DNA from 2 places in the Paenibacillus sp. FSL P4-0184 genome. Region 1 is predicted to be linked to the other one. Evidence: riboswitches for the same ligand, from Rfam matches in the RefSeq annotation. Region 1 holds a riboswitch; the other holds the start of a gene.

The links. A riboswitch is a leader RNA that binds a small molecule or an ion and turns the genes downstream of it on or off. The one in region 1 is predicted to bind S-adenosylmethionine.
Region 2: it holds a riboswitch for S-adenosylmethionine, as region 1 does, so the genes downstream of both, MKY52_RS13915 (methionine ABC transporter ATP-binding protein) here and metA (homoserine O-acetyltransferase MetA) in region 1, are expected to answer to the same signal.

What each region holds. Positions count from the first base shown of each region.
Region 1 is NZ_JBBORN010000001.1:250,449-257,978, forward strand. It holds gene MKY52_RS01035 (aminotransferase class I/II-fold pyridoxal phosphate-dependent enzyme) at 1-1,002, opposite strand, end outside; gene metA (homoserine O-acetyltransferase MetA) at 1,039-1,959, opposite strand; SAM riboswitch class I at 2,074-2,204, opposite strand; gene corA (magnesium/cobalt transporter CorA) at 2,603-3,538, shown strand; gene MKY52_RS01050 (HRDC domain-containing protein) at 3,621-4,637, opposite strand; gene MKY52_RS01055 (ROK family protein) at 4,849-5,730, opposite strand; gene MKY52_RS01060 (5'-3' exonuclease) at 5,993-6,919, opposite strand; gene MKY52_RS01065 (arsenate reductase family protein) at 7,228-7,530, opposite strand, start outside.
Region 2 is NZ_JBBORN010000001.1:3,180,394-3,187,923, forward strand. It holds gene MKY52_RS13900 (thioredoxin family protein) at 1-327, shown strand, start outside; gene MKY52_RS13905 (COX15/CtaA family protein) at 417-1,382, shown strand; gene MKY52_RS13910 (Cthe_2314 family HEPN domain-containing protein) at 1,503-2,237, shown strand; SAM riboswitch class I at 2,337-2,476, shown strand; gene MKY52_RS13915 (methionine ABC transporter ATP-binding protein) at 2,577-3,593, shown strand; gene MKY52_RS13920 (methionine ABC transporter permease) at 3,593-4,252, shown strand; gene MKY52_RS13925 (MetQ/NlpA family ABC transporter substrate-binding protein) at 4,311-5,168, shown strand; gene MKY52_RS13930 (NifU family protein) at 5,324-5,572, opposite strand; gene MKY52_RS13935 (YuzB family protein) at 5,654-5,908, shown strand; gene MKY52_RS13940 (NAD(P)/FAD-dependent oxidoreductase) at 5,976-7,037, opposite strand; gene mqnE (aminofutalosine synthase MqnE) at 7,087-7,530, opposite strand, start outside.

The sequences.
Region 1 (7,530 bases):
CATAAGTGACTCTACGCCGCCCAAGCTTTCTGCGAATGCAATAAGACGAATATGGCGAAGAAGCGGCTCTACGTATCTGGCATCTTTTAATTTGAAAGAAAAAATACCGGTATTGCCTGAAGATTGGCGATTCTGGATTTCATGTCCTGGATGATCAGGCAATCCTGGATGGAACACTTCCGCAATCGCTGGATGCTCTAATAAGTAGTGAGCGATCGCTAGTGCATTGCTTTCGTGACGCTCCATACGCAGCGCCAATGTCTTCAAGCCTCTCATCAACTGATAACTGTCTGTTGGTCCGAGCACGGCGCCAATAGAGTTATGTAGAATAGCTAGTTCAGCTGATAATTCTACACCCTTGGATACAATCAGGCCTGCCAGTACATCATTATGACCACCCAAATACTTAGTAGCGCTATGAACTACAATATCCGCACCTAATTCTATAGGCCGTTGGAAGAATGGAGTCAGCAGCGTATTATCTACAATGCTAAGTAACCCATGGTGACGTGCCCAAGTGCACACGGCTTCAATATCCGTGATCATCATAAGTGGGTTCGTTGGCGTTTCAATAAATACAGCTTTCGTATTTGGACGACGCGAAGCTTCCAGTGCATCCAAATCATTCGTGTCTACATAAGAAGCAGTGATTCCAAACTTGGACATAATCCGTTCCAACAAACGATAGGTACCGCCGTAAAGATCCAGCGAAACGATCAGATGATCGCCTTGAGCGAACAAGGTAAGAACCGTTTGTATCGCTGCCATCCCTGAGCTACAAGCAAATCCTGCATCTCCAGATTCCAGTTCCGCAGCTGCATTCTCAAGCACTGAACGGGTCGGACTCTTGGTGCGGCTATAATCAAACCCTGTGCTCTGACCGAGTTTTGGATGACGAAATGCTGTTGCATTATAAATCGGAAAATTAATCGCTCCTGTGGCAGGATCTTCTTGAGAACCTATTTGAGCCAGTCTACTTTCAATCCTAAGTTTGTCATCCATGATTAATGCCTCCTAATTTATATTGTAGCGCTATTATTAATAAACAATCGGGTCGATATCATAAGGCGTTTCTTGATATACATAGTAATTGAGCCAGTTAGAGAATAATAAATTGGCATGCGCACGCCACACTGCTGGAGGTGTACGTTCTGGATCATCTTTAGGGAAGTAATGTTTCGGCAAAGCCATCTCCATCCCTCTAGACACATCACGGTCATATTCCCATTTCAAGGATAGAGGATCATATTCGGAATGTCCGGTCACAAATATTTGTTTACCGTCGTTTGTAGCCACTAGGTACATACCAGCTTCTTCGGATTCCGCTAGAATCTGCAGATCTGGGTTATTCTCAATATCTTCACGGGAGACATCAGTATGACGAGAGTGTGGTACATGGAATACCTCGTCAAAGCCGCGCAACAGTTTAATGTTATTTTGATTAATCGTATGAGCGAAGACGCCAAAGCATTTCTCAGGCAATGCCACTTTACGAACACCAAAATGATGATATAAGCCTGCCTGTGCCGCCCAACAAATATGCATGGTTGAAGTCACATTGTCCTTGCTCCATTCAAAAATCTCTTTCAGTTCTTCCCAATACGATACTTCCTCGAACTCCATTTGTTCTACAGGAGCACCTGTAACGATTAAACCATCCAAACGGCGGTGGCTGATCTCGTCAAAGGTTTTGTAAAAGCTCTTCAAATGTTCAGCAGAAGTATTCTTGGAAATATGGGAACGCGGATGCAATAAAGTAACATCAACTTGTAGTGGCGAATTTCCAATTAAACGCAGCAATTGAGTCTCTGTCGTCTCTTTAGTCGGCATGAGGTTCAGAATAGCAATCCGTAGTGGACGGATATCCTGATGGAAAGCCTGACTTTCGTCCATCACAAAAATATTTTCTCCGGATAGTACTTCTTTCGCCGGTAAACTGTCGGGAATTTTAATTGGCATTGTCTTTCCACTCCTTAGCTGAATTTAGTTGTTTTGCCGCACTGCGGCTTGCTGAACAATAAAAAGACCTTCCTCGGAAATCGAGAAAGGTCATATCTACAGTCATATGCGCCTCTCTCATCTGCCAGAATGTTCCTGAAGACGATTAGACATCTGCAGAAATTCCGCAAGAATTAGCACCGTGCGTTTACACGCCGGTTGCCGGGTTTCATAGGGCTAGTCCCTCCACCTGCTCTTGATAAGATTTAGCTGTATTCAATTAAATTACTTTAAAATTCACTTTAAATCATGAACCTCCTTTTCGTCAAGTCCATACAATGCTGAAGAAGCCTCAAAATCACAATAAATTTGCTTGAAAGAGGCATACTCCGTTGTTATACTAGACAAGTATTTCATACCTGAACGAAAAGAAGAGGTGAGAAGAAGGATGGAAGGCGACCCGAGCTCGCAAATATGTGTACAGAATGAGCAACCACACAGGATAATCATCAGCTTGCCGGCGGCGGGAGCAGTTCTTCTTCATGCCCTCGAAACGTCATTTGGCCCTATGTATTGATTGTACAGCCGGCCAAGCTGATTTTTTTCTCTGTGCTTAATTTAGCAGTCCCTAGTGAAGACCTGGGGATAGGAGGAGTGAAATCAGATGAAAATCCGGCTGGTAAATGCAGGGGTTTTTACACCTATTGATGAAATTGATGAAACACTAACACCCCCAACGGAAGGGTTCTATTGGATTGACGCCGATGTTGAGGATTTGGAGCTGCTTCAGCCCTTGTTCAACCTACATGATCTTGCTGTTGAGGATTGCCTTAGCGAAGAGGATCAGCGTCCAAAGATCGAAATATACGAAAGTCACTACTTTATAGTTGTAAATAGCATCCGCTTTGACGATGAAGAAATTTTCCTACGGGCGCTCAATGTATTCCTTGGAAGACATTACATCATCACTGTCACGAAACAAAAGATCAATGAACTACGAATCCTGAAGCCTATGCTCTGGGAGCAAGAAGTAAGTGAACCGGATATGTTCCTTTACTTGCTAATTGACCTTGTCGTTGATAACTATTTCTCCGTCGGCGACCGAATTGAAGCTCGGATTGAGAAGTTGGAAGAAGATATCCTCATGCATACCAAGAAGTCACATCTCAGTGAAATTATCGGTCTGCGAAGTGAAATTCTATGGTTGAAGAAAATGCTGGGGCCACAAAAAGAAGTGATCAATACCCTAAATAAAAAAGACCTCCGTCTGATTGATGATCAGCTGCAGAAATATTTTAGCGACATTTATGAAAATGCGGTTAAAATATCTGAAACCTTTGAGACGTATCGCGATCTCATGGGCAACTTACGAGAGGCATACCAATCCAGTATCGCCAACCGCGCGAATGAAATTATGAGAGTATTTACTGCGATCACAACAATATTCATGCCCTTGACCGTAATTACCGGAATCTACGGTATGAACTTTGATCATATGCCCGAGCTTCATACGAAATATGGCTATTATGGCGTTATAGGCGTTATGTTGACGTTAGGCTGTGGGATGCTGTATGTTTTCCGCAAGAAGGAATGGCTATGAAACGAACCGGACGAATAAGCAAGACGAAGGCCCTGTAACCGTAAGGTATAAGGAAGCCTTCGTCTTTTTGGTATGCGCAAATTTAAAAGCTGGTCGCCATGCCCACTTTATGCGTTTGCTCTCGACGGAAACGGATGCGTATCAATCGCAGACGCTCATAATAAATATCCAATCCTTCAGCAGCAGAAAAATCGTCACCATACACCTTATGTAACACCGGTTTTAGGAAAAGATCCCCGAGCTCCACATAGGCATTCCATATCGCATCCTGCTCATTCTGCGGCATATTGCCAAGCTCTACATGGATCAGCTTCTCGACAGAATAACCTTCTCTTTCTAGCTCCTCTACCGCTTCAATCAGTTCACGCCGGTTCACTCCACTATTCACCTTAAGCTGTTCCAAGCCCAACCCATTCTCGATCCCCTGTAGCAAAATCCTCCGCAAGCGCAGTCGTTCTAGCTGCTTCTTATATTTGACTTCTTTCTGTTTATAAAGCCAAGATACGAAAGACTCCTCTTCAATTACTTCATGCACCCAATTTAGAGGGAAGGCATGTTCCCTTGCCACCGCAGTAGTTATAGCCAGCCAATCAGCCCCAAACTGCGCTATCTTGCCTTCTCCCACACCCGGAATTTGCATCAGTTCCTCTGGCGTATGCGGTAGAAATGTACTTAACAAGCGCAACAGTCGATTACTGGCGAGAATATAGGGCGCCTTCCGTTCACTCGAAGCCTTACCACGGCGCCAAGCACATAACTCTTCATAAATGGCTTCATTCCCATAATGTTCGCTGTAATATTGAAGCTTCAGCTGCTCCTGATTACGTCCAGTAAGACTATCCTCCTCGTGGAATATCCCATCGATTAAGGGTCGATAGCCATCTCCCATCTTCACTGCTAGCTCATGCCTGTATACACAGAGCATCTCATTCCATGAACCACCTTCATACCACAAATTCTCAATGTAATTATCCCCTCCTGAAAAATCACGCCAGCCCAAACTCCAGATCCCCTCTTCCTCTCCAATCCACAGCTGGGCGTACACCTCTTGATCCACTCCAGATATTCTGGATAAACGGTTCATAAACACAATTTGCATATTCATCCCTACCTTTCTCAACATTACAGCAAGCACAATAACCTTCCGGGAAGAGCCTCCTTCGGAGCGAACAAATCCTTTCTCAATCAGACCCCGAACGCAAAAAAGCACCTCTCTCACGATAAACGCGAAAGAGGTGCTCCCTCATTAAATGCTATACTGTTAGATCCTAGAATACCATATATTACCGAACAGTCAATGTCTTTTTATACTAGTTTCTAGCTAGAGCTAATGTAGCCAATCCAATCGCTCCAGCAAGCCCTGCATTGTCTCCAAGACCTGGTGAGACAACATAATTATCGATGTCGACATTAAGCGATGGATGTTGAACATATCCGCTCAATAACTCTTGCAGCTTAGTGCGAATCAGCGGGAATAGGTGGCTTTGCTTCATAACACCACCGCCCATTACGATTTTTTGAGGAGACAGAATCAGCACATAGTTCATGAGTGCATGTGCAAGATAGTGAGCTTCCATTTCCCATGCCGGATGGTCCACTGGTAGCTCTCCTGCCGGTTGTCCCCAGCGTTTGCCGATCCCCGGACCTGCGGCTAATCCTTCAAGACAATCGCCATGATAAGGACAGTAACCCTCAAACGTATCCTCTGGATGTCTACGAACTAGAATATGTCCCATCTCAGGATGTGACAATCCATGGACCATCTGGCCGCCAACAACCGCTCCTGCTCCAATGCCTGTCCCAACCGTAATATAAAGACAGCTGTCCAGACCTTTAGCTGCTCCCCATTTACTCTCCGCAAGCGCTGCACCATTCACATCCGTGTCAAAGCCGATCGGAACGTTAAATTGCTCAGCCATTGTGCCTACCAGATTATATTGTCCCCAGTGAGGTTTTGGTGTCGTTGTTATGTAACCATAAGTAGGGCTGTCCAGTACGGGATCAATTGGTCCAAAAGATCCGATTCCGAATGCTTCTACATTTTTCTCTTTAAAATAGTCTATTACTAGTCCCATCGTTTCTTCCGGTGTTGTTGTCGGAAAGCTAACTCGGTCAACAATGGTACCGTCCTCATAACCAATCCCACATACAAATTTTGTTCCGCCTGCTTCAATCGCTCCCAATAGCTTCACAGCAATTATCTCCCTTTCTCTAGTTAGAAGTTGAAACGCTACCCATACACAAATAAATAATATCATTAAAAAAAGCAATCACCAGCCCTAATTATACGTCGAATGAAGCGCTATCACAACATGTATAAATGCCTTTGGCGTCCTTATAAGGACGGTAGCGTTTAAGAGAGAAAGATAAGGACAATGTATAGTGTGAAACTTATACGTTCTTATAGTTTAACAAAACACCCTCCATGCATCTTTGCATGAAGGGTGTCTGATCTTAACCCAAATCGCCTAACTCAATCTGTACAATTCCCCGTTCGTCCTGCACCTCAGCAATCAAATGCATCAAGCTGCCGAACTCTAGCTCCTGAAATTTGCGCGCAGCTGTTTCCCGCTGTAGTTGCCACAAGGCTTCCGTCAGCTCGCAGACCACTGGTACATCGCAACGGATTTCCGCTAACTCTCGCGATAGATGCAGCATATCCAGATCTGCTTCGATTTTGGTACGCACACCTTTAGGGAGCAGATGCAGATTCTCAATTACACCTTCAACTGTTCTGTATTCGGTCAGCAGTTTCAGCGCAGTCTTCTCACCAATCCCTTTTACGCCGGGATAATTATCACTGGTATCCCCCATAAAGCCTTTCAGGTCAATCACTTGTCTAGGGGTTAGCCCCTTTTCCTCCAGCAATTCTGCAAGGTCATACACTTTATAGTTAGAGCGTCCCTTTTTCATAATGACGACCTTAACATTCTCATCAATGAGCTGAAGCATATCATGGTCACCCGTCAAAATATATACCTCAGAGTTTTCACTGTAACAAGAAGCCAGCGTACCAATGCAATCATCCGCTTCATAACCTGCAAGTCCAATGTTCGGCACCCCAAGCTCAGCTACTACATCTTTTACTAGATCGAACTGTGGAATCAGCTCTAACGGGGCTTCAATCCGATTCGATTTGTACCCATCGTATTTCTCGGTGCGGAACGTTCCTTTGCCCATATCCCAGCAGCATACGACGTGAGAAGGCTCAAATGTGCTTACTGCATCGAAAAAATACTGCAAAAAACCATACACCGCATTCGTCGGCAATCCAGCTTTTGTCTTGCGAATATATCCTCCATAAGAGGTCGCATAAAAGGCCCGGAACAGCAGAGCCATTCCATCTACAAGCATTACACGGCCCGTTGTTTCTGCTCTCATGTATAAACCTCTCCCTTAATCGTTCATTGTATTGTCATTAAGCGCTTGTCCATGTTATTGCACAAAGAGTATTCTATCAGAAAACACTTGATCTGATAAGGGATCATATAGTTACACATATGGGAGCTTATTCTTATCCTTTGAAATTAACAAGTAAAAACACCATCGGTGCCCTTGCAAGGGCGGTAAGCTTAAGCGAGAAATATAAGTATATTATAGAATCTTGGTCTTTTGTGATTTTCCTAGATATCCAAAAAGGGATGCCACAACAGCCATGAAATGACTGTTGGGACATCCCCTTTACGGATTTATACTTTGGAAGTATTGGTCCAAGCTTCAGCATATTGATCTTCTTTAAAGCCTACCGTAACTTTAACACCATCAGTGACAATCGGACGTTTATTTAGCATACCATGGCTCGCGAGCAGCTCAAGCTTCTCCTGCTCACTAAGCTGTGCCATTTTGTCCTTAAGACCCAATGCTTTATAGACTTCACCACTTGTATTAAAAAACTTTTTCAGTTCAAGTCCGCTATTGGCCAGCAATTCACGCAGCTCCTCAACGGTAGGCGGCTGTTCTGCGATGTTTTGAAGCTCAAGCTCATGACCTTG
Region 2 (7,530 bases), 2.9 Mb from region 1:
CCTGCTGAATTTCAGGTAGCCATTCAATCTCCTCGATTAACTGTAGCCATCTTCAAGGCGGACTGGTGCTCAGATTGTAAATTTATCGATCCTTTTATTCCTGAGGTAGAGCAAGCCTATGCAGATCGTCTAACGCTGGTTGAGGTTGACGTTGATGCTGTGGGTGACGTTAGTCAGGAACAAAATATTATGGGTATTCCAAGCTTTGTCGCGTATTCCGATGGACGTGAACTGGTTAGATTCGTTAATAAATTGCGTAAATCCCGCGAGGAAATTGAGAATTTCCTGGATAAAGCGGTTCAAGTGCATCAAAGCATTCAACAGTAATTCCGGAAAACCACCGCTTTCGCCTGTTCGAGCAAAAGCGGTGGTTTTTTAAGATGCTTCTTCATTACTAAAAACTGCGGGTGATATTTTTGTCGACAAATCAGTTGAAATGGCTTAGTTATCTTACTTGCCTTATCATGTTCCTCGCTGTACTAGGGGGAGCGGTTGTAACGAAGACTGGATCGGGATTGGAATGCGGAAATGAATGGCCGCTCTGTCATGGGAAATTGATTCCGGCCTATACTGTAGGTTCGATGATTGAATACACCCATCGCTTGTTTAGCGGATTGGCAGGGTTATTGTCACTTGCCTCGATGATTGCCTTTTGGCGTTATGCTCGAAATCGGAGGGACTTGTTAGTATATGCATTCATGACGTTGCTGTTTGTAATTGTTCAAGGTGGTATGGGAGCGCTTGCAGTGATTAAATCCCAATCTGCTGCTGTAATGGCACTGCATATGGGCTTTTCCTTGATTGCTTTTTCAAGTTCTCTAATGCTGGCTCTAGGAACTAAAAGGCGACATGAAGCAGGTGAGTACGATCCTAAGATGGAGCTTCAGAAGAAACCCGTCAGTAAGGCTTTCCGCAATTTAACCTGCTTCACGGCCTTATATTCCTATGTTGTTGTTTATATTGGAGCCTTTGTTAGTCATACGGATTCGCGCGGTGGATGTTCTGGCTGGCCGCTCTGTAACGGTGAATGGGTTCCCGAGCTTTCCGGGGGAGTAGGTATTGTTTTTACGCACCGGATTGCGGCTTTGATCTTATTCATTCTTACTGCGGTGCTTGGACATTTAGCTTTTTGGAAACATAAGGATTACCCAGAGCTAAGAGCTCTTGGCGTAGCGGCTGTTCTGCTGTGCTTGATGCAGGTATTTAGTGGAGCTGCTGTTGTTTACACACTAGATAATGAAAGATTGTACATATTTGCCGCTTTGGCTCATATTTTGTTGATCGCTAGTTTGTTTGGTGTCTTATGTTATATGAGTGTAAGAGTCTGGCAGCTGAATCGTGCGAGAAATGTAGGTGTTGAAAAAATACAACGAATCCAATGACACCGTTATAACACCCTTGGTAGAAAGTTCCCACCGTGGATAGAGTCGCTTTACCTGCGGAATAATAAAGTGGAAATCGGTATATCGTGGTGCTGGACAAAACTTTAGGAGGACTGGGATATGCTGCGGGTTATACTTGGAGAGCCGCCTCGAAAGAACAGCGGTGTATTGGCTGACGCGATGGAGAACATGGCCACATTTGCAGCCTTACTACGCAAGGAAATGAATGCTCATGAGGATAATGACCATGAGTACCGCAAGCTGGAGATTTGGACACGTGGACTGATCTCCTCATTGGATGAATTGGAGCAAAGCTGGTTCGCAGCTGCTTTTTACCGGAAATCGGTAATCGCTGGTTATATGGATGATATGTCACCAGTGGAACAAGGCGATTATGCGCGGTATGTTTATTTTTATAAAGATGGATTTATTCGTGTGTTCTCTCTTCTGGACAAGCTTGGAACGGTACTGAATCATTTTTATGACCTCAAAACCTCCAAATTAAAAACGCACTTTTCTTATTTTACAGTACTGCGTCAACTTCAGTTATTGAATGTGCATCCTGCGCTAGCGGATCAACTGGAACAGATCAAGAACTCTTATCGTGATCCACTGGAGAATCTACGCAAGCGTAGAAATGCTGAAATTCATTATATGAATTCCGAAATGCAGGATGATTTATGGCAGCGACATCAAGGCCTGCATGACAAAATTCAGCTTGAGGATTTAGATAGCCATCTTGAGGATTTAAAGCAGTCCCTTGAAATGAACTGTAAAACATTAATCGCGGCATTCAGCTACAGCAATGAACAGCTGCGTAAGGAAATAAGCAAGGCAAAGCGTGTACAATCCTAGCGTTCAAGATATTTCCTTTTGACAAAAAACAAGAAACTTACTATACTTATGCTTGCATTAAAGTCTGTACGAATTCAAACATAAAATTTCATACTCTATATCTTATCGAGAGTGGCGGAGGGATAGGCCCGATGAAGCCCGGCAACCGATTTGTATACAGCGCGATTAGCGTTATGTACAAATGTCATGGTGCTAATTCCTACAATGACGCAAGGTTTGTGGTCGTTGGCAGATGAGAAGGCATTGTCTAAATAAACACACAGAGCCTCTTGCGATCTGCATCGATCGTCGGAGGTTTTTTTGTATGGAATAAGTGAATTATAAAGGGGGCGACGAGCGTTGATTAATCTAAAAGGAATAACAAAGGTATATGGAAAAGGCAGCCATGCGGCTACAGCACTTTCCGGATTGAATTTGTCTATCGAGAAAGGTGAAATATTCGGAGTTATTGGCCATTCTGGAGCGGGAAAAAGCACATTGATCCGTTGCATTAATCTGTTGGAGCGTCCGACAGAAGGGGAAGTTTGGGTAGATGGCATTGAACTAACTAAGCTTACTCAAGGTCAGCTGCAGGAACAGCGACGCAAAATTGGGATGATTTTTCAACATTTCAATCTGCTATCTTCTGCGACGGTGTACGATAACATTGCTTTTCCTCTGCGACTCACAGGCACCTCGAGAGCAGATATTGATACTAAAGTGAAAGATTTGCTTGCCTTAGTGGGGCTTGAAGAACACAGGGATAAATATCCCTCCCAATTATCAGGAGGACAAAAGCAGCGGGTCGGCATCGCACGGGCACTTGCCAGCGACCCTGATGTGCTGCTGTGTGACGAAGCAACCTCTGCGCTTGACCCACAAACGACAGACTCTATTCTTAAGCTATTGCTCGATATTAATAAACGATTCCATCTGACCATTGTGCTGATCACTCACGAAATGCACGTGATTCAGAGCATCTGCGACCGTGTTGCGGTCATTCATGGTGGTGGTATCGTTGAGCAAGGTAAAGTCACGGAGGTATTCCTGAAGCCGCAGCATGAGGTCACTCGCGATTTCATTCGCAGTGAATCACAGAATGAGGGCCCCCTTCGTACGGCGCTTGACGCTGCTGCTGGGGACAACTCTCAGGCCGTCAAAATTACTTTTTTCGGAGAGAAGACCTACGGCTCTGCACTTTCCAATGTAGTACGTGAGACAGGTGTTAGCTTCGCCATTCTGCATGGTACCATCTCAACGATAAAAGACGTACCTTATGGACAAATGATTGTTCGGTTCGAAGGTCCAGCTGAAGCGATCTCTGTGACGATAGCCGAACTAACCGCTCAAGGCCTTGAAGTGGAGGTGATTTCGTAATGAATTTCGCAGACTTAAACTGGCAAGAAATGATGGATGCTACAGTTGCTACCTTGCAAATGTTAATATTCTCTGGATTGTTCACAATTATTCTTGGTTTACCACTCGGAATTCTATTGTATTTATGGGGAAGATCGAATAGTATAGTAATCAGAGTAATTTACTCGGTCTTATCGTTCGTTGTAAACATCCTACGTTCGGTACCGTTTATCATTTTGATGGTAGCATTAATTCCATTTAGCAAAGCCGTTGTTGGAACTTCCATCGGAGTACTCGGTACGATTCCACCACTCGTGATTGGTGCAGCTCCATTCTTTGCTCGCTTGGTGGAAACGGCATTAAGAGAAGTGGATCGTGGAGTAATCGAAGCGGCGCAAGGGATGGGAGCATCCACGAATCAGATCGTTATGCGTGTTCTTTTGCCAGAGGCTCGTCCAGGTCTGCTCGCTGGGGTTACGATCACACTGGTTACACTGGTCTCCTATACGGCAATGTCCGGGATGGTAGGCGGCGGCGGGCTAGGGGATCTAGCGATTCGTTACGGATATTACCGGTATGAGAAGGAAGTTATGATTATCTCTGTAGTCTTGATGGTCATACTGGTGCAATTGCTACAAATGGCCGGTGATCGACTAGTACGACATTTCACACGGAAATAAGGTACGTCCATATATAGCCTTATTCATACAAATACCAAGGATAAGAGGGGGATTTAAAATGAAAAAATTACTACTTACTTTTTTTAGTCTGACACTGGTTGTGGTGCTGGCTGCTTGCGGCAATAACAATAATGCTTCTAAATCGGCTGCTACTAATGCACCAAAAGATGGTGCTGCAACTGAGTCTTCCGCAGAACCTGTAAAATTGGTGGTTGGTGCTTCACCTGTTCCACACGCTGAGATCCTAAAAGCTATTGCCCCATTGCTTGAAGCGCAAGGAATTACATTAGAAATCAAAGAATTCACTGACTATGTTCAACCAAATGTTCAGCTTTCAGAGAAGAATCTGGATGCTAACTTCTTCCAACATCAACCTTACCTGGATGACCAGAATCAAAAGAACGGTTCGGATCTAGTTTCTGTTACAGCCGTTCACGTTGAACCTTTTGGTGCTTATTCCAAAAAAATCAAATCCATCGACGAGCTGGCTGATGGTGCGAAAGTTGCCATCCCGAATGATGCTACAAACGGTGGTCGTGCACTGATCCTGCTTGCCAAAAATGGACTGATTTCTTTGAAAGATGATACCAACATCACATCTACCCAAGCAGATATCACTGAAAATAAGAAAAACCTTAAAATCATCGAGCTAGATGCAGCAATGTTAGGTCGTCAATTGGATGAGGTAGATCTTGCCTTGATTAACACTAACTATGCTTTGGAAGCTAACCTAGTTCCTACTAAAGATGCTTTGTTCATTGAGGGTACGGATTCCCCTTATGCTAACATCCTTGTAGCTCGTCCTGACAATAAAGAATCTGATGCAATCAAAAAGCTTGCCGCTGCACTGAATTCTCCAGAAGCTAAAGCTTTTATTGAAGAACAGTACAAAGGCTCGATCATTCCAGCATTTTAAGACAGAAAGCTGACTTAATCTCTAATACAGCATAAAACCCGCTGCCTAATGGCATGCGGGTTTTATGCTGTATGTTGTAGGGGAAGTGTAAATCCTCTATAATAAGAAAATCCCGATCTCCTGAAGAGGAGGATCGGGAATGATATTGAATGGGATTAGAATACTTGCATAACTTCTTGTACGCCTTCTACTTCTTCAAGAAGGGCGCGTTCAATCCCGGCTTTCAAGGTGATCGTGGAGCTTGGGCAGCTGCCGCAGGCACCCATAAGTTTCAACTTAACGATGCCGTCTTCTACATCGACCAGTTCAACGTCGCCGCCATCGCGTTGCAGGAACGGACGAAGCTTATCCAGCACTTCCAATACTTCATCATACATTTCGGTGCTTTGTGCATTCTCACTCATTTCTCAATCACTCCTTTCGTAAGTTCATTATAGTACAAAAAGTTAAAAAATAAAATGGTTAGGCGGAATAGGGAGATCATCATGAGACCAATTATTGAATTTTGTGCCAGTAACATGGGTCACGGAACAGACAAGCTAATGCATAAGCTGGAGGAAAATCCAGATTACGATGTGATCGAATACGGATGCCTGAACAATTGTGGGGAATGTTATTTAACCCCGTTTGCCATGGTTGAAGGGGACATCGTTGCAGCAGATACTGTTGACGAGCTAGAAAAGAAAATTGATACTAAAATCAAAGAGCTAGAGGCTTGGTTTAATATGGACCTTGATTAGTGCTTTTTGTGGAAAATAAAGGGCTGCTCTTTTTCGTATTTATAACGGAAAAGAGCAGCCCTTAGGTTTATCCTAAAGTGCGTTTTGACATCCAGAGCACCCCGCTCTTAAGGATACGGGGAACCCGTCCTTTGACGGAGCGTTGGCCCATCAGACCAAATCCAGCTTTCTTGCCTAGTGAGCCTAAGGTACCCTTTAGACGAATAGGATGAAGCTTAGGGGTCTCGCCGCGCCACATGGCTTGAATAACCTGAGCAACCTGCTCACCCTGCGCTCCTGCGGCTTGTGCGCTTGGAGCGAATGGTAGGCTGGCACAGTCGCCAATTACATACACTTCTGGATAATCAGGTACACGATAATATTCATCCAGAATGATTCGTCCTCCGCGATCCTTTGGGACTGTTAATTCCTGAACAACCTTCACCGGTTGGATCCCCGCGGTCCATACCGTAACATCTGAAAGAATTTCCTCTGTACCGTTAAAAAGCGCATCTTTCTCTACATGGGATACGGAGACACGTCCGAGTGTCTGTACTTGATGGTGGTGAAACCATTCCTCCACGTACTGTGACAGCTTCGCAGGGAAGGCAGATAAGACACGTTCACCGCGATCCAGAATAGCAATATTAAGATCTGGTCGGCTCTCCCGAAGCTCTGCCGCCAATTCCACTCCACTTAGTCCTCCGCCTACAATGTTTATTGTTCCATAAGGTTTCACATCGTTTAAACGTTGATAAGTTTCGCGTGTTCCTGCAAAGGTCTGGATACTGCAAGTATATTGATCAGCTCCAGGGATGTTATGGTAATTGTCGGTACAACCTAGTGCAATAGCAAGTATGTCATAAGACACAGTCTCGTCAGGCTCCATTGTAACGATTCTACTCTCCAAATCAATGGAACTCACCTCACCGTAACGGATTGTGAGACGGGGATGAACCGGAAACTGGATCCGCAAGTGATAGTCAGTTACTGTACCTGCGGCAAGCGCATAATATTCCGTTTTGATTCCTTGATAAGGCATTCGGTCAATTAAGATAATTTCAATATCCTGTGGAAGGTGATTATTGAGCAATTCTTGAATTAGGGCCAAGCCGCCATAGCCGCCGCCCAGAACGAGTAGTGTTCTCATGCTGACCGAACTTCCTTTCCAATATAGGATAACGGATCTAGGTAGTCTTTTATTCGTATACCTTTATCGCATTGTAGAACGTGTCGCGTTCTACTGGAATTCGTCCAGCACCTTTTACTAACCAGATCAATTCATCGCGAGTGAGGCCTTCAGGTGTTAAGGCACCAGCCGCATGGCTAATGCGTTCTTTAAGAATAGTACCATGGACGTCAGAAGCACCGAAGTTCAGTGCAACTTGAGTAAGCTGAGGACCGATATTAATAAAGTACGCTTTGATGTGATCGAAATTATCCAGCATCAATCTGCTGATCGCAATCGTCTTCAGATCCTCATAAGCGGAGTTGCGGCGCATAATCCCTGCATTCTTGTTCTTAGGCTGCATAGATAATGGAATGAATACCATAAAGCCATTGGTTTCATCCTGTAGATCCCGGATCTGCATCATGTGCCGGATACGATCTTCATGAGATTCAATCGAGCCGTAAAGCATAGT